One region of the Promicromonospora sp. NPDC023805 genome, then DNA from elsewhere that is predicted to be linked to it. Evidence: riboswitches for the same ligand, from Rfam matches in the RefSeq annotation. Region 1 holds a riboswitch; each other region holds the start of a gene.
The links. Region 1 has a riboswitch for thiamine pyrophosphate ahead of thiC (phosphomethylpyrimidine synthase ThiC). Riboswitches for the same ligand answer to the same signal wherever they lie in the genome.

Region 1 (6,953 bases):
TAGTCGACCTGCGGGTCGCCGTTGGGCGCGACGATGTCCTCCAGCTCCTTGGCCGGCACCTCGCGGCCGTAGGAGTAGATCACCATCGTGGACGACGTCGGCGAGCACCACACCTGGCCGCCGCCCCCGAACTCGGGGTACTCGCCGCGGTGGATGTTCTGGCTGTACTGCGGGACGTCGAGCGACACCTCGCGCCCGAGCGTGAAGTCGCTGGTGCCCGTGTAGTGCTCGTCGGGCAGGTTCTCGTTGGTCATGGTGCTCACCGACGCCAGGCGCGGCGAGACCTTGGCGCCCTGCGGCCGGTACAGCCTGGCCCGGGTCTGGAACGCGTTCGGCTCGAAGCCCGCCCTCGCGACGAACGTGTCGGTGAACAGGGCGGCGTCGGTGTCGCCCTGGCCGTTCAGGGAGGTGCGGTGGATGTCGCCGACGCGCCCGTTGGCGGGTGCGAAGTCGTCGCCAGACGCCCAGCGGCCCATCACGAACCACTTGGTCCAGGCCCCGTCAGCCTTGCGGCCGCGGAACTCCACCTCGACCCAGGTGCCCGTGGGGGTGTCGGCGTTCCAGGAGGGCACGGCCTGCTTGATCGGGTACCCGGTCTCGACGACGGGCGAGGTCCACGTGCCGGTCTCGTACGTGACGGGCGTGCCGTCGCCGTACGGGTCCGTGTAGTCCACGAGGTCACCGCCGCGGGGCAGGATGAGCCCGCCGTGGACGTCGAACCGCAGTCCGTCGCGTTCGCCCGCGAGCAGCTCCCGGCGCCCGTCCCACGAGGTCAGGGTGATCTGGTTGTCCGACGCCGTAGGGCTCACCTCAGCGCCCGCCGCCGACACCGCACCCGCCACGATCCCTGTTTGAACCACGAGAGCCCCCGTAGCCGCCAACGCGAACGCCCTCGTTCGCAGGTTGTTCCGTACCGGCATTCCAGCCTCCATGTCCCGGGCTCCCTGCTGGGGTGAGCGAGCCGTCGGGCCTTGCTTATCACGGTGGGCGGCGGGGCAGAAGGAAAGTGCCGGACAGTGCTAACCTCGGCGGCGATCCCACGGGTGCCTCACGCAGGGGCTGAGATCGGGCTGTACGGCCCGGGACCGTTGAACCTGTCCGGTTAACACCGGCGTAGGAAGCAGGAGTCTCATGATGGAGAAGTCCCAGTCCCGCACGCTCGCTTACCAGTACGAGCGCGACCACGAGCACGACGGCGGGTACAGCACACCGCAGGACGACACAGGTCTCCGGGTGCCGGTCACGGAGATCACGCTGGCGCCGTCGCCCGACGGCGCCCCGAACGAGCCGGTCCGGGTCTACCGGACGCAGGGCCCCGGTTCCGACCCGGTCCGCGGCCTCGCGCCGGCCCGCGAACCCTGGGTCGTGGCGCGCGGAGACACCGAGGAGTACGACGGCCGCCATCGGGCACTGGCCGACGACGGGCGCGGCGCACTGCGCCGCGGTGCCGCCAGCCAGGAGTGGCAGGGAGAACGACGTCGGCCCCGCCGGGCGCTCCCCGGCCGGACCGTGACCCAGATGCACTACGCACGCCAGGGCGTGATCACGCCCGAGATGCGGTTCGTCGCGGTGCGCGAGGGCTGCGACGTCGAGCTGGTGCGCAGCGAGGTGGCCGCCGGCCGGGCGATCATCCCGAACAACGTGAACCACCCGGAGTCGGAGCCGATGATCATCGGCAGGGCGTTCCTGGTCAAGGTCAACGCGAACATCGGCAACTCCGCCGTCCACAGCTCCATCGCGGAGGAGGTGGAAAAGCTCGAGTGGGCCACCAAGTGGGGCGCCGACACCGTCATGGACCTCTCCACGGGCGACGACATCCACACCACGCGCGAATGGCTCATGCGGAACTCGCCGGTGCCCATCGGCACCGTGCCGATCTACCAGGCCCTCGAGAAGGTCGACGGCGACGCCGGCGCGCTCACCTGGGAGATCTACCGCGACACGGTGATCGAGCAGTGCGAGCAGGGCGTCGACTACATGACGGTGCACGCGGGCGTGCTGCTGCGATACGTGCCGCTCACCGCCGACCGGGTCACGGGCATCGTCTCGCGCGGCGGGTCGATCCTCGCCGGCTGGTGCCTGGCGCACCACCAGGAGAACTTCCTCTACACGCACTTCGACGAGCTCTGCGAGATCTTCGCCCGGTACGACGTCGCCTTCTCGCTCGGCGACGGCCTGCGGCCCGGATCGCTCGCCGACGCGAACGACGCCGCGCAGTTCGCCGAGCTCGACACGCTCGCCGAGCTGACGAAGCGGGCCTGGGCCTACGACGTCCAGGTGATGGTCGAGGGACCTGGACACGTCCCGTTCCACCTGGTGCGCGAGAACGTGGAGCGGCAGCAGGAGCTCTGCGACGGCGCCCCGTTCTACACGCTCGGCCCGCTCGTGACCGACATCGCACCCGGGTACGACCACATCACCTCAGCGATCGGCGCCACCGAGATCGCCCGGTACGGCACCGCGATGCTCTGCTACGTCACGCCGAAGGAGCACCTCGGCCTGCCCGACCGCGACGACGTCCGTACCGGCGTGGTGACCTACAAGATCGCCGCGCACGCCGCCGACGTCGCCAAGGGTCACCCTGGCGCCCGCGACCGCGACGACGCCCTGTCCAAGGCCCGCTTCGAGTTCCGCTGGCGGGACCAGTTCAACCTGTCGCTCGACCCGGAGCTCGCCGAGGCGTACCACGACGAGACCCTCCCGGCCGAGGCCGCGAAGACCGCGCACTTCTGCTCGATGTGCGGTCCGAAGTTCTGCTCGATGCGGATCTCGCAGGACATCCGCGACGAGTTCGGCGGTGCACAGCACCAGACGGCGCTCGCGGACGCGGCGACGGCGGGGATGGCCCAGAAGTCGGCCGAGTTCCGTGAGACGGGCGGCGAGGTCTACCTCCCGGCCCCAACCCTCCGTCCCTGACACCCGCCCGTTGGTCGGGCTTGTCGAGGTCCCGACAAGCCCGACCAACGGGGGACGGCTCAGGGCATCGCGCTGAGGTCGGGCACCGGTCCCGAGGTAGTGCCCTCGACCAGCGTCACGGGCAGCACCACGGATGGAGGCTCCTCGCCGGCCAGCAGCGCGATGACGGCCAGGCCGAGCGCCCGGCCCTTCTCGACGAGCGGCTGATGCACGCTGGTGAGCACGTCGGGGGAGAGCCACGGCAGGTCGAGCCCGTCGAACCCGGCCACGGACACGTCCTCGGGCACCCGCAGCCCGAGCTCGCGGGCGGCGATCACGGCACCGGCGGCGAGCAGGTCGGAGTGGGCGATGATCGCCGTCGGACGGTCCCGGGCGGGCGCCCACTCGGAGAGGATCTCCGTGGCGGCGTCGCGGCCGTGCTCCACGAGCGAGGCCGGCGTCTCCCACGAGATGACGGGTTCGACGACGTCCCGCACGCCGGCCAGCCGGTTGCGGGTCGGCGTGCGTTCCGCGGCGGCGAGCCGGTCGGCGTCGACCAGCCCCGACCGCTCGTCCCGCCCGAACGGCAGCGTGATCTCCGCGATCCGCGTGTGCCCGAGCTCGACGAGATGCCGCACCGCCTCGGCGGCGCCCCGGCGGTCGTCGACGCTCACCACGGGGACGCCGGACACCTCGTTCCCCTCGCCGATCACGACGGGCACCCCCCGGCGCTGTAGTGCGGCGAGGTTCGGGTCGTCCTTCAGGGTGCCCCAGACGAGCACCGCGACGTCCATCGCGGCGGCCTCGACCAGCGGGTCGACGGCGGGCGGCAGCCCGGCCTCGGCGCCGAGCCCCATGGACTGGGTGGTGGCGCCCTGCGGCATACCCGGCACGAGCAGCACGCCGAGGCCCTGCTCACCGATAGCGGAGACCAGGCCGTGCAGCACCTGGGTGGAGACAGGGTCGCGGAACGACCTGCCGAGCTGGTCGCCGATCACCACACCGACGATCCCGGACCGTCCCGACCGGAGCTGTCGCCCGAGCGGGTTGGGGCCGGAGTACTCGAGCTCGCGTGCGGCGGCCAGCACCTTCTCCCGGGTCTCGGGGGTGATCGGTCCGGCGCCGGAAAAGGCGAGCGACGCGGTGGAGACGGAGACACCGGCCAGCTCGGCGACCCTCGCGAGGGTCGGTCGTACGTTCTGGCGGCTCATCGCGGGTTCCTTGTCTCTCACTCGGCACCAGTGGTGCGGGGCCCAGGAATCTGCTGGGCTGGTCCCAGATTGTGGCTTACGGTCGGGAGATTCAATCGCACCAAGGAGTTCAGTGCCTACTGCACACGCCGCCGCTCGTGCGGTCTTCGTCGTCTTCGCTGCCAGTGGGTTCGCCTTCGCGAGCTGGGCATCACGTCTGCCGGCCGTCCGGGACGGGCTTTCCTTCTCCGAACAGGAGATGGGTCTGCTGCTGCTCACGGGGTCCATCGGCTCCGTCGCCGCCATCCCGCTGTCGGGCCTGGTCGCCGAGCGGTTCGGTACCGCGCGGACGGTCCTGGGCTTCGCGTGCGTCGTCGTGGCCGGCCTGGCCGTGGCCGGCTACGGCGTCGCAACGGGCGAGCACCTCGCGGTGCGTCTCGGTCTGATCCTGTTCGGCGTGGGCATCGGGGTCTGGGACGCCGCGATGAACCTCGAGGGCGCCGCCGTCGAGCAACGCCTCGGTCGCGCGATCATGCCGGTCTTCCACGCCGGGTTCTCGTTCGGCACGGTGGTCGGCGCCGGCATCGGGATCCTGGTGGCCAACACAGGCGTCCCGGTCCTCTGGCACATCGTGGCCGCGGGAGCGGTGGCCCTCCTGTCGGTGGTGATCGCGGTCCGCTTCTTCTCCCCGAGTGTCGTCGGGGCGGCGCTGCCGGACGGCGCGGCGATGACCGGGGCGGGTAGTGCGGACGGCGCCGACCCGGGAGAGGTGACGCCGCCGTCGTCGGGAATGACGGGGCTGCTGGCCGCCTGGCGGGAGCCGCGCACGCTGGCGATCGGGCTCGTGGTGCTCGCCGCCGCCCTGACCGAGGGCGTCGCCAACGACTGGGTGGGCCTCGCGGTGGTGGACGGGTTCGGCACGTCCGACGGCATGGGCGCCGCTGGCCTCGCCGTCTTCCTCACGGCCATGACGGCCGCCCGGCTCGCCGGGACGCGGGCCATCGACCGGTTCGGCCGCGTGCCGGTGCTGGTGGTCTCCGCGGTGCTTGCTTTCGTGGGCGTGCTGACGTTCGCGCTGGTCCCGGTCCTGTGGCTGGCCCTGGTCGGCGTCGGCCTGTGGGGCTTCGGCGCGGCGATGGGCTTCCCGATGGGGATGAGCGCGGCGTCCGACGAGCCGAAGCGTGCCGCCATGCGGGTGGCTGCGGTCTCGACCATCGCGTACACCGCGTTCTTCGTGGGGCCCCCGCTGATCGGCTTGGTCGCGCACGCGACGGGCTACCGCCTCGCGGTGCTCGTGCTCCTGATCCCCATGGTGCTCGCGCTGGTCCTGGCGCGCTCCGTCCGGCCGCTGCCTACCGCGGCCGGTGTGAAGAGGTAGTGCAGGGCGACGAGCGGACGGCTTCGGCGGCAGGGCCTGTCAGGACGAGCACTGAACACGTCCGCCGACACCAAAAGGTTCCAGAATTGGCAGACATCACCCACGGCATGTCGAAGATGTGCACAAATCCAACGCGACAGGTAGATAGGCTTGCACGGTGAGCCCATACCCGGCAGACACCGTCCAGGCGCAAGCGGTGGCCCCAAGCCTCGCCGACCTCACCACACTCCGCGTGGGTGGCCCGGCAGCCTCGTTCGTCGAGGCCGAGGAAGAGGCTGCACTGATCGAGGCGGTGAGCACCGCCGACGACGACGGTGTGCCGCTGCTGGTCGTGGGTGGCGGCTCCAACCTGCTGGTGGCTGACGAAGGTTTTGACGGTCTCGTCGTGCGGGACACCCGCAGCGGCATCACCGTCGAGTCGGACGACTCCTGTGGCGGCGCCGTGGTGAGCGCCCCGGCCGGCCAGAACTGGGACGAGCTCGTGGAGCGCGCCGTCGCCGAGGGCTGGGTGGGTGTCGAGTCCCTGTCGGGCATCCCCGGGACGGTGGGCGCGGCCCCGGTGCAGAACATCGGCGCGTACGGCCAGGAGCTCTCCGGCGTGGTCTCGCTGGTCCGCACGTGGGACCGGGGCGAGCGGCGGGTGCGCACCTTCTCCGTCGGGCAGCTGGACTTCGGGTACCGCACGTCGCTGCTCAAGCGTTCGATGCACAGCGAGGGCCGGGACGAGGACCCGCGTGCCCCCTGGTACCCGTCGCCGCGCTACGTGGTGCTGGACGTGCAGTTCCAGTTCCGCCTCGGCACCCTGTCGGCTCCCGTGGGCTACGGCGAGCTGGCCCGTCGTCTGGGCGTCGAGGTGGGGCAGCGCGCCCCGATGAGGGAAGTCCGCGAGACCGTGCTGGGACTGCGTGGTGGCAAGGGCATGCTGCTCGATCGCCCGCCCTTCGGCGCGGAGCCGGACCACGACCGCTGGAACTCCGGATCGTTCTTCACCAATCCGGTGATCCCCGTCGAGCACCTCGCGCACCTGCCCGAGGACGCCCCTCGGTACCCGGTCCGTTCGTCGACGCCGGAGACCAGCACGGGCCCGAGCCTCGGTGCGATCGACCCGACGCTCGTCAAGACCAGCGCCGCCTGGCTCATCGAGCGGGCCGGCTTCGGCAAGGGTTTCGGCCTGGCAGGGGAGCGCAGCCCGGCGCGGCTGTCGACCAAGCACACGCTCGCGATGACCAACCGAGGCGGCGCCCGGGCCGAGGACATCGTGGCCCTGGCCCGGGCAGTGCGTGACGGGGTCCGCGACCGGTTCGGCGTGACCCTGGTCCCGGAGACGGTGATGGTAGGCGTCTCCCTCTGACCGACCGCCTCGGCGCGGGGAGGGTCAGTAGACGACTACCGGGGTGCCCGACGGCGCTCCCCAGGTGTCCCAGATCCAGTCCATCGCGCCGTTCGACACACGTACGCATCCGTGCGACGCAGGGAACGCGGGCACCGAC
Region 2 (6,953 bases), on a different contig from region 1:
CGCCGGGGAGACTCGGACCGGCGCTCTGCTTCGCGGACCTCCACTTCGGCGTATTCAGCGCTGGCACTACGCTCGAACGTATGACACACCTGCGATGGGGCATCCTGGCGGCCGGCGGGATCGCCTCGGCCTTCACATCAGACCTGAACGACAACGGCTTCACCGTGCAGGCGGTGGGGTCACGGTCCCTGGAGAAGGCGCGCGCCTTCGCCGACCGCTTCGGCATCCGGACGGCGCACGGCTCGTACGAGAACCTCGTGAACGACCCCGAGGTCGACATCGTCTACATCGCCACGCCGCACCCGATGCACGCCGAGGCCGCGAAGCTCGCGCTGGAGGCCGGCAAGCACGTGCTGGTCGAGAAGCCGTTCACGGTCAACGCCGCCGAGGCGCGCGAGATCATGGAGCTCGCCGAGGAGAAGGGCCTCGTCGCGCTCGAGGCCATGTGGACCCGGTTCCTCCCGCACATGGCGCGCGTGCGCGAGATCATCGCTTCCGGTGTGCTCGGCGAGGTCCGGACCCTGATGGTGGACCACACCCAGGACCTGCCGGACGACCCGGCGCACCGCATCAACGACCTGGCACTCGGCGGCGGCTCGCTGCTCGACCTGGGCATCTACCCCGTCTCGTTCGCCTGGGACCTGTTCGGTGAGCCGCTCACCGTGCAGTCGCACGCGACGTTCAAGGAGACGGGTGCGGACGCCACCATCGCCACGATCTTCGGTTACGACGGCGCCCGGGTCGCCACCACCATCTCGGCGTCGGACACCAAGGGCCCCAACCGGGCCTCGATCCTGGGCACCGAGGGACGCATCGAGATCGACGCCGTCTGGTACAGCCAGACGACGGTCCACGTGTACGACGCCGAGGGCACCGAGACCGAGACGTTCACCGCCGAGATCACCGGCCGCGGCATGCAGTTCCAGGCCGCCGAGGCCGAGCGCCTGGTCGCGGCCGGCGAGCTCGACAGCCCGCTCCTCCCGCGCGCGGAGACGGTAGCGATCATGGCGACGCTGGACACGATCCGCGAGCAGATCGGCCTGAAGTACCCGGGCGAGTAGCCCCACTGCCGGCACCCCCTTCGAGGCCTAGGCTGCTCCCTTCTGAACCGTTTCAGAGCGGAGGAACCTAGGCCTCGAAGGGGGTGCGCTTCCGGATCTGCCGTGCGGAGATGTAGCGTGTGCTCGCCAACGCGGGGAGCTCGGGGTAGCCGGGCTGAGAGGTATGGCCTGGGCATCGCGCCCGACGCCGTCGACCCGATCACTTGAACTGGGTAATGCCAGCGGAAGGACGTGCCTGACGGCGCGGGCGTTCGGTCGATGCCGTCCCCGAAGGGGGACGCGGCGGCGCCTCTGTCAGGAACCGGCGACCTCTGGTGTGCCCGTGCACGGAGGTCGCACACATGCTCGCCGAGATCCAGGTCTCTCCCCGCCCCAGCGGCACGCCCGACGCGAAGTACGCGTACGTCGACGCCGCCATCGCCGTCATCCAGGCGTCCGGACTCACCTACGAGGTGGGCGCCATGGGCACGTTCGTCCAGGGCAACCCCGATGAGGTGTGGGCGCTGCTGCGCGCCGTCCACGAGGCGACGATCGAGGCGGGCGCCGAGGGCGTCCAGTCCAACATCAAGGTCAGCGAGACCGCCGACGCCGGTGGTCCCACCATCTCGGAACTCATCACCAAGTTCCGGGCGTGAGCACGGGCGTTCGGCGGTGGGGGGCGCGGCGGGTGATCGCCCCGCTCCTCACCGTCGTCGTCCTGCTGGCCGTCTGGGAGGCGGCGGTGCGCCTGACCGGCGTGCCCGAGTTCGTGCTGCCCGCGCCGTCGCAGGTGGCGCTGACCGCCGTCGAGGTGGCGCCGCTGCTCGGCCCGCACGTCCTGACGACGCTCACCGAGGCGGTCGCCGGCCTCGTGCTCGGCACCGTCGCGGGCCTTGTCCTGAGCATCCTGGTCACCGCCTCGCGTGTGACCGGCGACGCCCTGTACCCGCTGGTCGTGCTGACGCAGACGGTGCCGGTAGTGGTGCTCGCGCCGCTGATGATCCTGTGGACGGGCTTCGGCCTGCTGCCAAAGATCGTCCTGGTGGCGCTCACCGTCTTCTTCCCCGTGCTCGTCTCGGCGGTGGGCGCGATGCGCGCCGTCGACGCCGAGCACGCCGACATGGTGGCCGGCCTGGGCGGCACCCGCCTGGACCAGTTCCTGCTGGTCCGACTGCCGGCGTCGATCCCAGGGGCGCTCGCGGGCCTGCGGGTCGCCGCGACCTACGCGGTGGGCGCGGCAGTGGTCGCCGAGTACCTCGCCGGGCAGTCCGGGCTCGGCGTGTTCGTGCAGCGGTCCCGCAAGGCCTACGCCGTGGACCAGATCTTCGTGGGCGTCGTCCTGATCGCCCTGCTGTCCGGCCTGTTCTTCGCCCTCGTCGCCGTGCTCACGCGCATCGCGACGCCGTGGCAGAGAGGAAAATCATGAAGCACTCCCCGACCTTCCTCGTCCGTTCGGCGGCCCTCGCGGCGGTAGTGCCCCTGGCGCTCGCCGGCTGCGGCACGTCTGCCGGCGGCCCGGCGTCCGACGGCGATCTCCGCAAGGTGACCGTCGTGCTCGACTGGACGCCCAACACCAACCACTCCGGCCTCTACCTCGCCCAGGCCGAGGGCTGGTTCGAGGCCGAGGGGCTCGACGTCGAGATCATCGAGCCCGGCGAGACGTCCGGGCTGCAGCTCGTCGCGGCCGGCCAGGCCGACTTCGCCTACTCCGTCGCGGAGGGTCTGGTCCCGGCGCGCGCGGCGGGGGCCGACGTCGTCTCGGTGGCGACGGTCATCGAGCACAACACGTCGTCCCTGATCAGCCTGTCGGACGACGGCATAACCCGCCCCCGCGACCTCGAGGGCAAGCGCTACGGCTCGTACGAGTCCGACCTGGAGAAGGCGCTGATCAGCAAGCTCGTGGAGTGCGACGGCGGCGATCCCGCCAAGGTCGAGTTCACACCCCTGGTCAGCGACGACTTCCGGATCGGCCTCACCGAGGACCAGTTCGACACGGCATGGGTCTTCGACGCGTGGGACACCGTCCGGCTGGGTGAGGTCGACGGCCTCGACGTCGAGACCATCGCGTTCCGCGACCACTTCGACTGCATCCCCGACTGGTACACGCCACTGGTCGCGACGTCCCGTTCCCTGCTCGACGACGAGCCCGACGTCGCGCGCGGATTCCTCGCGGCGCTGTCGCGCGGGTACGACGAGGCGGCCGCCGACCCCGACAGTGCGGCGCAGGCACTGCTGGAGGCGGCGCCCGAGCTCGACCCGGAGCTGGTCGAGGCGAGCGCGCTGTGGCTCGGCCCGCAGTACGCGTCTGGCGACTGGGGCACGCAGCGGGCCGAGGTGTGGGACGGGTTCGTCTCGTTCCTCGAGGAGGAGGGGCTCACCGAGCCCGGTTTCGACACCGACGCGGCGTGGACCGACGAGTTCCTCCCGGGCGGGGCGGGCGACCAGCCGTGAGCGTGCTCGCCGCACACGGGCTGAGCGTCCGGTTCGGTGACGTCGCCGCGCTGGAGGGCGTGGAGCTCGCGGTGGAGGACGGCGAGTTCGTCGCCGTCGTCGGGCCGTCGGGGTGCGGCAAGTCGACCCTCCTGCGCGCGCTCGGCGGCATGCTGCCGCCGGGCGCGGCGGTCTCCGGCACGCTGCGTGTCCCGAGCCTGCCCGACGGCGGAGCCGCCACGGCCTGGATGCCCCAGCGGGACGGGCTGCTGCCGTGGCGCCGGGCCTGGTCCAACGCGCTGCTCGGCGCCCGGATCGCCAGGGTCCCGCGGCCCGACGCCGAGGCGCGCGCCGCCGAGCTCTTCGAGACGTTCGGCCTGAGCGGCTTCGAGCGGGCCTGGCCGCACGAGCTGTCGGGCGGCATGCGGCAGCGGCTCGCGCTGCTGCGGACGTGCCTGGCCGGCCGGCCGGTGCTGCTGCTCGACGAGCCGTTCGGCGCGCTGGACCCGATCACGCGGCGGCGGATGAACGAGTGGCTCGCGGGGGTCGGGCTGGCCGGCGGCCTGGTCGAGGGTTCGGCTTCCGGCGTCGGGCAGCGGGCGGTGGTGCTCGTGACGCACGACGTGGACGAGGCGCTCGCCCTGGCCGACCGCGTGGTGGTGCTCAGCGCACGGCCGGGCCGGGTGGTGCTGGACGCGGCGGGCCCGAGCCGGGCCGAGGTGCTGGCTGCGCTGGAGTACTGAGCGGTCTAAGGGATCACACCCCTTCCCTGGTCAGTAGCAGTCGATCAGGTGCGTTTGATACCGAATGTTCACTTTTGTGCTACCGAATCTTCGCTTTCATGCTGGGGGCTCCTGCTCTACTAGAGGCAATCTAGTTGCCCCAGTCAATCAAAGGATGAACGGTGAAAATGTTCGGCAGCCCGGTCTCGGCAACTGTTCATCTCATCGCGGGACCCACCGGGGTCGGTAAGAGCGATGTGGCCTCGGGCCTGGCCCTGCGTACCGGAGCTCCGGTCGTTGTGGCGGACCGCATCCAGTGTTTCACCGACCTTGCCACCACCAGTGCCAGGGCCGGCGCCGAGGTGTCCGGCGTCCGACGGGTATGGCTGGGCGATCGCACCGTCGCCGATGGCGACTACTCCGCCGAAAGGGCCGTGGACGTGCTGGTGGAGACGGTGAGTGAGCTGAGCCGTACGGCATCGTCGGTGATCGTCGAAGGAGGGTCGATCTCGCTCCTGACAGTTCTGGCTGCTCGCCTGCCCAGGCTTCCCTGGGATTTCACTGTTCAGTTGTTGGCCCGCCCAGCGGACAACTCCCAGTACCTGCGCGCACTCACCTCGCGTGCGCACGTCATGCTGCGCCCGGAACCGCCGCTGCGCAGTCTCCTGGACGAGCTCGCGGAACTGTGGAGAGATCCCGCGAAACGTCCGTTCGCCGCCTCGGTGAACGGCCTGGAGGCCGTGCTCGAATGGTGTGACAAGCACTCTCTGGACCCGCAGGAAGCCACCATCTCCCATGTTCCTGAGGGCCTGCTGGACGAACTTGCGTGTTTGATCGCGCTGCGGCACGCCGAGCACGGAGCGGATCAGGAGAAGGCGTTCTCCGAGCTCTTCTCCGACCTCTCGATGCAGCTCCCAGCAAGGCTTGGCTCATGAACAGCGTCACCGTGTTCTGTGGAGCGGCGCCGGGCCGGGACCGCACCCACCTGCATACCGCCGCCCTGTTGGGCCGTGAGATCGCCGAAGCCGGGCTGCGCCTCGTCTACGGCGGCGCGTCCATCGGCCTGATGGGTGCTGTCGCGGACGCTGCTCTGGAAGCCGGCGGCAGCGTCGTCGGCGTCATCCCCGAGAGCTTCCCCCGGGAGATTGCCCACCAAGGTCTGACCGAACTGCACTTCGTCCCCAACATGCACCGGCGCAAGGCACTCATGGGCGAGCTCGGCGACGCGTTCGTCACCCTGCCCGGCGGCCTCGGCACCGCCGAGGAACTCTTCGAGGTCCTCACCTGGGCACAGATACGCCTGCACAGCAAGCCGTGCCTCCTGCTCAACCACGGCGGCTACTACGACCCCCTGCTTACGTATCTGAGTCACGCCGCGCAGGAGGGCTTCGCCGACGCGGCGGACATCGAACGCCTCGTCGTCTGCCATGACCCCGCCGAGGTGCTCCGTCACCTCACCGCCCTCCGGCAGCCCGCCGCCCGCTGAGCCACTCGGAAGAACTCTGCACAACCTGGTCTCGACGGGCTCGACCAGCGGGGTGGGTTAGTCGAGGGGGTGCAGGATCCGGTCGAGGAAACGGCGGGTGCGCTCCTCGGCCGGGTCGCTGAAGATCTGTGCGGGAGCGCCCCGCTCGACCACCACGCCGCCGTCGAGGAACAGCACCTCGTCCGCGACCTGGCGCGCGAACTGCAGCTCGTGCGTCACCACGACCATGGTCCAGCCCTCGTCCGCGAGCTCCTTCATCACGGTCAGCACCTCGCCAACGAGCTCGGGGTCGAGGGCCGACGTCGGCTCGTCGAACAGCAGGAGGTCCGGCTCGAGCGCCAGCGCACGCACTATGCCGACGCGCTGCTGCTGCCCGCCGGACAGCTCGTGCGGGTAGGCGTCGCGCTTGTCCGCGAGACCGACCCGGGCCAGGAGCTCCTCGGCGCGGCCGATCGCCGTCGCGCGGGGGATCCGCTTGACCTGCGTGGGGCCTTCGATCACGTTCTCCACGACCGTGCGGTGCGGGAACAGGTTGTGGTGCTGGAACACCATGGCGGAGCGGTCGCGCAGGGCGGCGCGGTTCGCCTTCGCCAGACGGGCGCCGGCGCGCCGGGCACCCCAGCCGCCGCCCGCCGCGGCGGCCTGGGCGCCGAAGTCGATGGTGGGCCCGCCGTCCAGCTCCAGCAGCCCGGCGTCGGGCGTCTCGAGTCCGTTGAGCGAGCGCAGGACCGTCGTCTTGCCGCTGCCCGACGCGCCGATCAGTGCGACCACCTCGCCGCGCTGGACCTGCAGGTCCACCCCGCGCAGCACGTGGTTGCTGCCGAACGACTTCTGGATGCCGCGGGCGGTCAGGAGGTTCGTGATCGGGGCGTCCTCAGTGCGCGACATACCGGTCCAGCCTCTTCTCGATAGCGTTCTGGCCGGCGGCGAGCACGGTGCAGATCATCCAGTAGATCAGGGCCGCCTCGGCGTAGATCAGCAGGAACTCGTTGGAGGACGCGGCGATCTCCTGCGCCTTGCGGAACATCTCCGTCACCAGGATGACGACGGCCAGCGACGAGTCCTTGACGAGCGAGATGAACGTGTTCGACAGCGGAGGCACCGAGACGCGAGCGGCCTGCGGCAGGATGATCCGGCCCAGCGTCCTGGCCGGCGACATGCCGACCGTCCAGCCTGCTTCCCACTGCCCCTTGGGCACGGACAGGATCGCCGCACGGATCACCTCCGCCGCGTAACCACCGACGTTCATGGAGAACGCGATGATCGCGCTGGGCC
Region 3 (6,953 bases), on a different contig from region 1:
GGCGCTCGCGAACAAGGAGTCGCTGGTCGTCGGGGGCGCGCTGGTCAAGGCCGCCGTACGGCGCGAAGGTCAGATCGTGCCGGTGGACTCCGAGCACTCCGCCATCGCGCAGTCGCTGCGCTCGGGCGCGGCGTCGGAGGTGCGCAAGCTCGTCGTGACCGCGAGCGGCGGGCCGTTCCGCGGTCGCACGCGCGCCGAGCTGCGCGACGTGACCCCCGCGCAGGCCTTGCGGCACCCCAACTTCTCGATGGGGCGCGTGGTCACCACGAACTCCGCGACCCTGGTGAACAAGGGCCTCGAGGTGATCGAGGCGCACCTGCTGTTCGACCTGCCGTTCAGCGCGATCGACGTCGTGGTGCACCCGCAGCAGATGATCCACTCGATGGTCGAGTTCGCCGACGGCTCCACCATCGCCCAGGCCGGTCCGCCGCGGATGCTCGTGCCGATCGCACTGGGCCTGTCCTGGCCCGACCGCCTGCCCGACGTCGATGTGCCCATCGACTGGACGCAGGCGTCCACCTGGGAGTTCGCCCCCCTGGACGACGACGCCTTCCCCGCCGTCCGCCTGGCCCGGCAGGTCGGCGAGGCCGGCGGCACGCACCCGGCGGTCTACAACGCGGCGAACGAGGTGTGCGTCGACGCGTTCCACGACGGCGCCATCGGCTTCCTCGACATCGTCGACACGGTGGCCGCGGTGGTGGAGGCGCACGCGACGACGGACGCCGGCGACGCGGCTTCGGTCGAGGGCGTCCTGGAGGCCGACGCCTGGGCCCGCGCCCGGGCGGCGGAGCTCCTCAAGTCGGCCTGACGCTGCCGTCTCCCGGTCCCTCTCCTTCGAGGCCTAAGTTGCTCCGCTCTGAGACGATTCAGAGCGGAGCAACCTAGACCTCGAAGGGGTGGATCGACCGACCCATCAGCCGAGGGTGCGGGTGGCGAAGCTGTGGTCGACCGGGCCGTGGCCGTGCCAGGGGCCGGGCGTCGTGCCGGTGCCGCCGATGAGCAGGTCGTCCGCGGCGCGCAGGGCTTCCGTCAGGTAGTCCTTCGCCATGCGTACGGCGGGCTCCCACCCGTCGTGCCGGGGGCGCAGGACGGCGCACGCCGAGCTGAGCGTGCAGCCCGTCCCGTGGGTGTTCCGCGTGGGAATCCGCTGGGCGGTCAGGGCGACGACGCCGTCCGGACCCGCGAGGTGGTCTACCGACTCCGCCGATACCAGGTGCCCGCCCTTGACCAGGGCGAACCGTGCCCCGAGCTTGAGCAGCGCACGCGCCTGGTCGGCCGCCTCACCGTCGTCCCGGGCCTGTTCGGCGCCGAGCAGCACGGCTGCCTCCGGCAGGTTCGGCGTGACCAGGTCGGCCAGCGGCAGCAGCTCGTCGCGCAGCACGGCCTCGGCGTCGGGCGCGAGCAGGCGGTGGCCCGACGTCGAGACCATCACCGGGTCGAGCACCACGTAGGGCGCGCGCCCGGCGCCCCGCAGGTGCCGCAGCGCCGCCGCGACGGCCCGGGCGACGGCGGCGTCCGTCGTCATGCCGATCTTCACGGCGTCCACCGCTACGTCGGCGAACAGGGTCTCGAGCTGCGCGGTCACCATGTCGGCTGGCACGGGCAGCACTCTGGTCACGCCGGTCGTGGACTGGGCGGTCAGCCCGGTGAGTACCGCGCAGCCGTAGCCGCCGAGCGCGGCGAACGTCTTCAGGTCGGCCTGGATCCCCGCGCCGCCGGAGGGATCCGAGCCGGCGATCGTCAGCGCCACGGCGGGGTGTCCGGGCGGCCGGGTCCGGACGACGGCGTCGTCGGGCAGGAGTGAGCCCATGAGGCGTCCCTTCGCTAGCACTACCTAGATCAGGTTCCACGGGTACGTCTCAGCCGGGCTGGTGCCCGGCGCCCCGCGCCATTTCGGCCCCACCCTACCCAGCGGTCCGTCCGGCCCTGTGCTGCGGTCCGTCCACGAGCAGGTCGATCATGCGCCGTCGGCCGGCGGAGCAGCGCGCGGCCGCCCGACCAGGTCACAGCTTGGACCAGGCCTCGCTCAGCACGCCCCGCAGGATCTCCTCGATCTCGTCGAACTCGGTCTGCCCGACGGTCAGCGGCGGCGCGAGCTGCACCACCGGGTCGCCGCGGTTGTCGGCGCGGCAGTACAGGCCTGCCTCGAGGAGGGCCGGAGTGACGTACTCGCGCAGCAGGCGGTCGGCCTCGTCGCCGGCGAAGGTCTCCCGGGTGTCCTTGTCCTTGACCAGCTCGATCGCGTAGAAGTACCCGGCGCCGCGCACATCGCCCACGATCGGTAGGTCGTGCAGCCGCTCCAGGGTGGTCCGGAACGCCCGAGCGTTCCGCTTGACCCGCCCGGTCAGGTCCTCCGCCTCGAAGAGGTCGAGGTTGGCCATGGCGACCGCGGCCGAGACCGGGTGCCCGCCGAACGTATATCCGTGGCCGAAGCTCGTGGACCCGGTGGCGAACGGCTCGAACACGCGGTCGGAGACCAGGCACGCGCCGATCGGGGAGTAGCCCGACGACATGCCCTTGGCGCAGGTGATCATGTCCGGCACGTAGCCGAAGTCGTCGCACGCGAAGATCGATCCGATGCGGCCGAACGCGCAGATGACCTCGTCCGAGACCAGCAGGACGTCGTACTTGTCGCAGATCTCGCGCACCCGCTCGAAGTATCCGGGCGGCGGCGGGAAGCAGCCGCCGGCGTTCTGCACGGGCTCCAGGAAGACGGCGGCCACCGAGCCGGGCCCCTCCATCTCGATGAGCGTCTCGATCTGGTCGGCGGCCCACCGGCCGAACGCCTTCGGATCGTCGCGCAGTCCCTCGGCCGCTCGGTAGATATTGGTGTTGGGCACCTTGTGCGCGCCCGGGACCAGGGGCTCGAACGGCTCCTTGAGGCCCGGCAGACCCGTCACCGACAGCGCACCGTGGGTGGTGCCGTGGTAGGCGACGGACCGGGAGATCACCTTGTGCTTGCCGGGCTTGCCCTGCAGCTTCCAGTACTGCTTGGCCAGCTTGAACGCCGTCTCCACCGCCTCCGAGCCGCCCGTCGTGAAGAACACGCGGTTCAGGTCGCCCGGGGCGTGATGGGCGAGGCGCTCGGCCAGGTCGATCGCCGGGGGATGCGCGTAGGACCACAGCGGGAAGTAGGCGAGCTCGCCCGCCTGCTTGGCCGCGGCCTCGGCGAGCGTCCGGCGGCCGTGCCCGGCCTGGACCACGAACAGTCCCGACAGCCCGTCGATGTACTTGCGGCCCTGCGCGTCCCATACGTGGTGGCCCTCGCCGCGGACCAGCGTGGGTACACCGGAGTCCCACGCGGACTGCCGCGTGAAGTGCCCCCAGAGGTGACGACGGGCGGCGTCGTCCCGCACCGTTCCGCGCGGCGTGATGTTCGGTGCGCTCGAGGTGGGCGCGGGGACTTCGGTCATCGTTCTCCCCTGTCGTGGAGTGGCGTCGCGGCCGACTGGCCAGCAGGCCATAACGCGTCAGACGGGCAGGCTACCCGAGCGCTCTGTCTGGCATGCCGGAGTGCGTCAGCGCCCCCTCGTCCAGTTGAATACCGCCACGCCCGTCACCAGTGCGCCGATGGTGACCAGCGCGGTGGCCGTGACCGCCTGCAGCGGGCCGATCAGGTCGGCGTCCAGCGCGACCTGGACGGTCCCGATCAGGGCGTAGACACCGGCGAACACGGTGATGGCGGACAGTGTGCCGTCCATCAGCCGACGGCGCCCGCGCTCGCGTTTGGCCTCGGCGGCCCGCTCCCGGTCGCCGTGCAGGCGTTCGAGGGCCGCGAGCCGCGCGGCGATCGGCTCCTGGAGCAGCTCGCGGAGCCGCTCGGTGACCACCGCAGCCTGCTGCTCGAAGTGTGCCGCCTGCAGCAGCTGGTTCAGCATCCTGGACTCCAGGGCGGAGGCGAGGAACGTGGGCGAGGTGATGGTGGTCAGCGTGGCCCGCACCTCCGAGGCGAACTCGTGCAGGCGCAGCTGTTCGCGGGTGAGCCGTTCCTTGCGCTCGGCGAGGTCGGCGCCGTTGTTGACGTCGTGGTCGGCGAGCATCGTCGCGACGATCCGCAGGTGGTCGGCAAGAGTGGCGTTCCACGCGCTGAACAGCCCGTTCAGGCTGGCGACGAACTCAGCGAGCGAGCCGTACTGGGAGATCTTGAAGTGTGCGGTGCCGACCAGGGCGACGGTCGTCGAGTTGGTGGCCACCGCGACGACGTCGCCCAGGTGCCGCACCCCCTCCAGCAGCACGGGGTTGCGCTGGCGCAGGGTCCAGTCGCACAGCGTGGCGGTGCCGTACGAGACCGGCTGGAGCAGCACCTGCGAGCCGAACGCGGCGAGCAGCTCGTCGCCCATGTCGACCGGCGTGCGCTCCGCCCGGGGCGCGGCGGGTCCCAGGCCGCGGCTCGCCTCGTAGACGGTGGTGACCACGTGCGCACGCCCCTGGGCGATCTCGGTGCCCTCGCGGACCAGGTCGGTGGTGGCGCGCTGGAGCAGGTCGGCGAGGTCGAACAGGCGCTCGGGCGGTGGGCTGCCCGCGTGGTCGACGTCGACGGGCGCGCCGTCCGGCGAGACCCAGCGCACCCGGATGTCGGCGTGCAGGTTGGACAGCCGGAACCGGGCATCCCGGACCTGCTGCGGCGACTGCTCGCGCGCCGAGTAGCGGAACCGGACGTAGTGGTTGCCGAACTCGGTGAACCGCACGTCGCAGGACAGCTCGGCGATGAACGAACCGTCGGGCTGTTCCAGGCGCACGTTCGGCATCGACAGCGACACGCCGCCGTACGGGCGGGCGGCCCGGTCGACGCTCGCCCAGACGTCGTCCATCTTGAGGCGACCCCGTACCGCGAAGGCCTGGACGCCGAGCAGCTCGGGCCGTTCGTCGCGGTCGGCGAGCTCCCGGATCGCCGCCACGGCGGCGGTGGGGCTGACGTCCCGCAGGCCGAACGGGTAGATGTAGACGGTCCGCAGCCGGTCGAGCGTGAGCCAGGGGGAGTCGAGGTTGCGATGCAGCTCCGTCAGGTGCATCCGGTAGGCGCGCAGCTCGCTGGCCAGTATGTAGTTGAGGTGCCGGTCGGTCTCGGCGGCCCGCAGCCCCTCGAGCGCGGGGGCGAGCCGTGCGGGCTTGCCGGACATCGCGTCGTCGGCCGCCCCGGCGGCCTCCGCCAGCGCGCGGAAGTACCGGATGCGGGTCACCGCCTGCGGCACGAGCGCACGCCGGAACGGGGACCTCGGGTCCGGGATGGCGCGGGCGGCCCGGAGCAGGTCGCCGCACCGGTCGCCGGCCTGCGCGGCGGCGTCGGCCAGCCGGGCCAGGCTGCCCGCGCTGCGGGCGGCCGAGGTGTGCATCTGGGTGATGAGGGTGCGCAGCAGCACGGCGACGGCGTCGCCCTCCGCCCGGCAGACGTCGTCGGGTGCGCTGTCGCGGCATGTCGCCCAGGTCTCGACGAAGGCGCGCAGCGGGACGATGATCCGTCCGTGCCGGAAGGTGTACTGCAGGGCGTCGCTCGCCTGCGACCACAGGTAGACGCCGAGCAGGGCGGCGGCCCGCGGCTGCCCGACGACGGCGGTCAGCGCGGCGGCGGTCTGCGGGCCGCGCGGGTCGCCGGGCAGCGGGTGGCGGCGGTTCGGCGCCTCGCCGTCGCCGCCCATGTTCCAGCGGGAGGCTGCCCAGATCGCGCTGACGTCGACGCCGATCTCGCGGAGCTGCCTGGCGACCCGGGAGTCGCCGTCCGCGGCGTGCCAGGCCTCCGTCTGGAACATCGACGTGAGGCTCTCCGTGAGGGAACCAGGACCGTGCGCGTGCAGCTCCCGGAACTCAGGGATGGACGAAACCGACATGTCGTTAGGTTAATGATCAGTAACCAATGTTTCAACGAATCACCATGAAAACTGAAGAAAGTGAGCGTCAGGTGGTCGTCGTGGGGGAGACGTGCACCGCCTTTCGAGGGCGTCAGCAGGTGCCGTAGTCTCGGTCCGTGAGCATCGTTCCGCACGTGGTCGGCTGGCTCGTCCTGCTGCTCGGCATCATCGTCTCTGTCGGTCTGCACGAGCTGGGGCACATGATCCCGGCCAAGAAGTTCGGCGTCCGCGTGAGCCAGTACTTCGTGGGCTTCGGGCCTACCGTCTGGTCGCGGACCAAGGGCGAGACGGAGTACGGCATCAAGGCGATCCCGCTCGGCGGGTTCGTGCGGCTCGTCGGCATGATGCCGCCCGCGCCGGCCGGCGCGCGCCGCGGCACCGGGTTCTGGAGCGAGCTCGTCGCCGACGCCCGCGACGCGTCCGTCGCGGAGGTACGTCCCGGCGAGGAGCACCGCGCGTTCTACAACCTCTCGACGCCCAAGAAGCTGATAGTGATGTTCGGCGGGCCGTTCGTGAACCTCGTGATCGCGACCGTCCTGATCGGGATCATCCTGGTCGGCTACGGCACGATGGTCACCTCCACGACTGTCGCCCAGCTCTCGGAGTGCGTGCCGGCGTCGGTCACCTCCGACGCGTCCGGCGACGAGTGCGAGGGGCAGCCCGCCGCACCGGCCGCCGCGGCCGGCCTGGAGCCGGGCGACGAGATCGTCGCGTTCGGCGGCGCCGAGGTGCACAGCTGGCAGCAGCTGGTCGGCCTCATCAACGACTCCGCCGGGCAGGCGTCCCAGGTCGCGGTCCTGCGCGACGGCGAGCGGGTCACGCTCGAGGTGACCCCGGCCAGGACCGACCGCCCGGTGGTGGACGAGCAGGGCGCAGCGGTCATCGGGGCCGACGGCAAGGCAGTCGTCCAGCCCGGCGGTTTCGTGGGCTTCTCCCCGCTCCAGGTGCGCGAGCCGCAGCCGCTCTCCAGCGTCCTGCCCGCGGTGGGCGAGCAGACCTGGCAGACGCTCACCATGGTCGCCACCCTCCCGGTCCGCGTGGCCGACGCCGCGACCCAGGCCTTCACGGCCGAGGAGCGCGCGCAGGACTCCGTCCAGTCGGTGGTCG

Region 2: linked by a shared signal. The riboswitch ahead of AB0F70_RS15610 (thiamine-binding protein) and the one ahead of thiC (phosphomethylpyrimidine synthase ThiC) in region 1 are both predicted to bind thiamine pyrophosphate.
Region 3: linked by a shared signal. The riboswitch ahead of thiD (bifunctional hydroxymethylpyrimidine kinase/phosphomethylpyrimidine kinase) and the one ahead of thiC (phosphomethylpyrimidine synthase ThiC) in region 1 are both predicted to bind thiamine pyrophosphate.

What each region holds. Positions count from the first base shown of each region.
Region 1 covers NZ_JBFAAH010000002.1:281,506-288,458, reverse strand. Annotated here, with positions in the region: gene AB0F70_RS04730 (C39 family peptidase) at 1-860, opposite strand, end outside; TPP riboswitch at 1,032-1,137, shown strand; gene thiC (phosphomethylpyrimidine synthase ThiC) at 1,132-2,916, shown strand; gene AB0F70_RS04720 (LacI family DNA-binding transcriptional regulator) at 2,976-4,106, opposite strand; gene AB0F70_RS04715 (MFS transporter) at 4,219-5,463, shown strand; gene AB0F70_RS04710 (UDP-N-acetylmuramate dehydrogenase) at 5,621-6,814, shown strand; gene AB0F70_RS04705 (L,D-transpeptidase family protein) at 6,839-6,953, opposite strand, start outside.
Region 2 covers NZ_JBFAAH010000014.1:142,856-149,808, reverse strand. Annotated here, with positions in the region: gene AB0F70_RS15615 (Gfo/Idh/MocA family oxidoreductase) at 81-1,061, shown strand; TPP riboswitch at 1,184-1,308, shown strand; gene AB0F70_RS15610 (thiamine-binding protein) at 1,403-1,696, shown strand; gene AB0F70_RS15605 (ABC transporter permease) at 1,693-2,466, shown strand; gene AB0F70_RS15600 (ABC transporter substrate-binding protein) at 2,463-3,491, shown strand; gene AB0F70_RS15595 (ATP-binding cassette domain-containing protein) at 3,488-4,213, shown strand; gene AB0F70_RS15590 (isopentenyl transferase family protein) at 4,381-5,127, shown strand; gene AB0F70_RS15585 (TIGR00730 family Rossman fold protein) at 5,124-5,678, shown strand; gene AB0F70_RS15580 (amino acid ABC transporter ATP-binding protein) at 5,736-6,566, opposite strand; gene AB0F70_RS15575 (amino acid ABC transporter permease) at 6,553-6,953, opposite strand, start outside.
Region 3 covers NZ_JBFAAH010000020.1:45,899-52,851, forward strand. Annotated here, with positions in the region: gene dxr (1-deoxy-D-xylulose-5-phosphate reductoisomerase) at 1-808, shown strand, start outside; gene thiD (bifunctional hydroxymethylpyrimidine kinase/phosphomethylpyrimidine kinase) at 914-1,810, opposite strand; TPP riboswitch at 1,800-1,896, opposite strand; gene AB0F70_RS19110 (aspartate aminotransferase family protein) at 2,004-3,413, opposite strand; gene AB0F70_RS19115 (hypothetical protein) at 3,519-5,825, opposite strand; gene AB0F70_RS19120 (site-2 protease family protein) at 5,963-6,953, shown strand, end outside.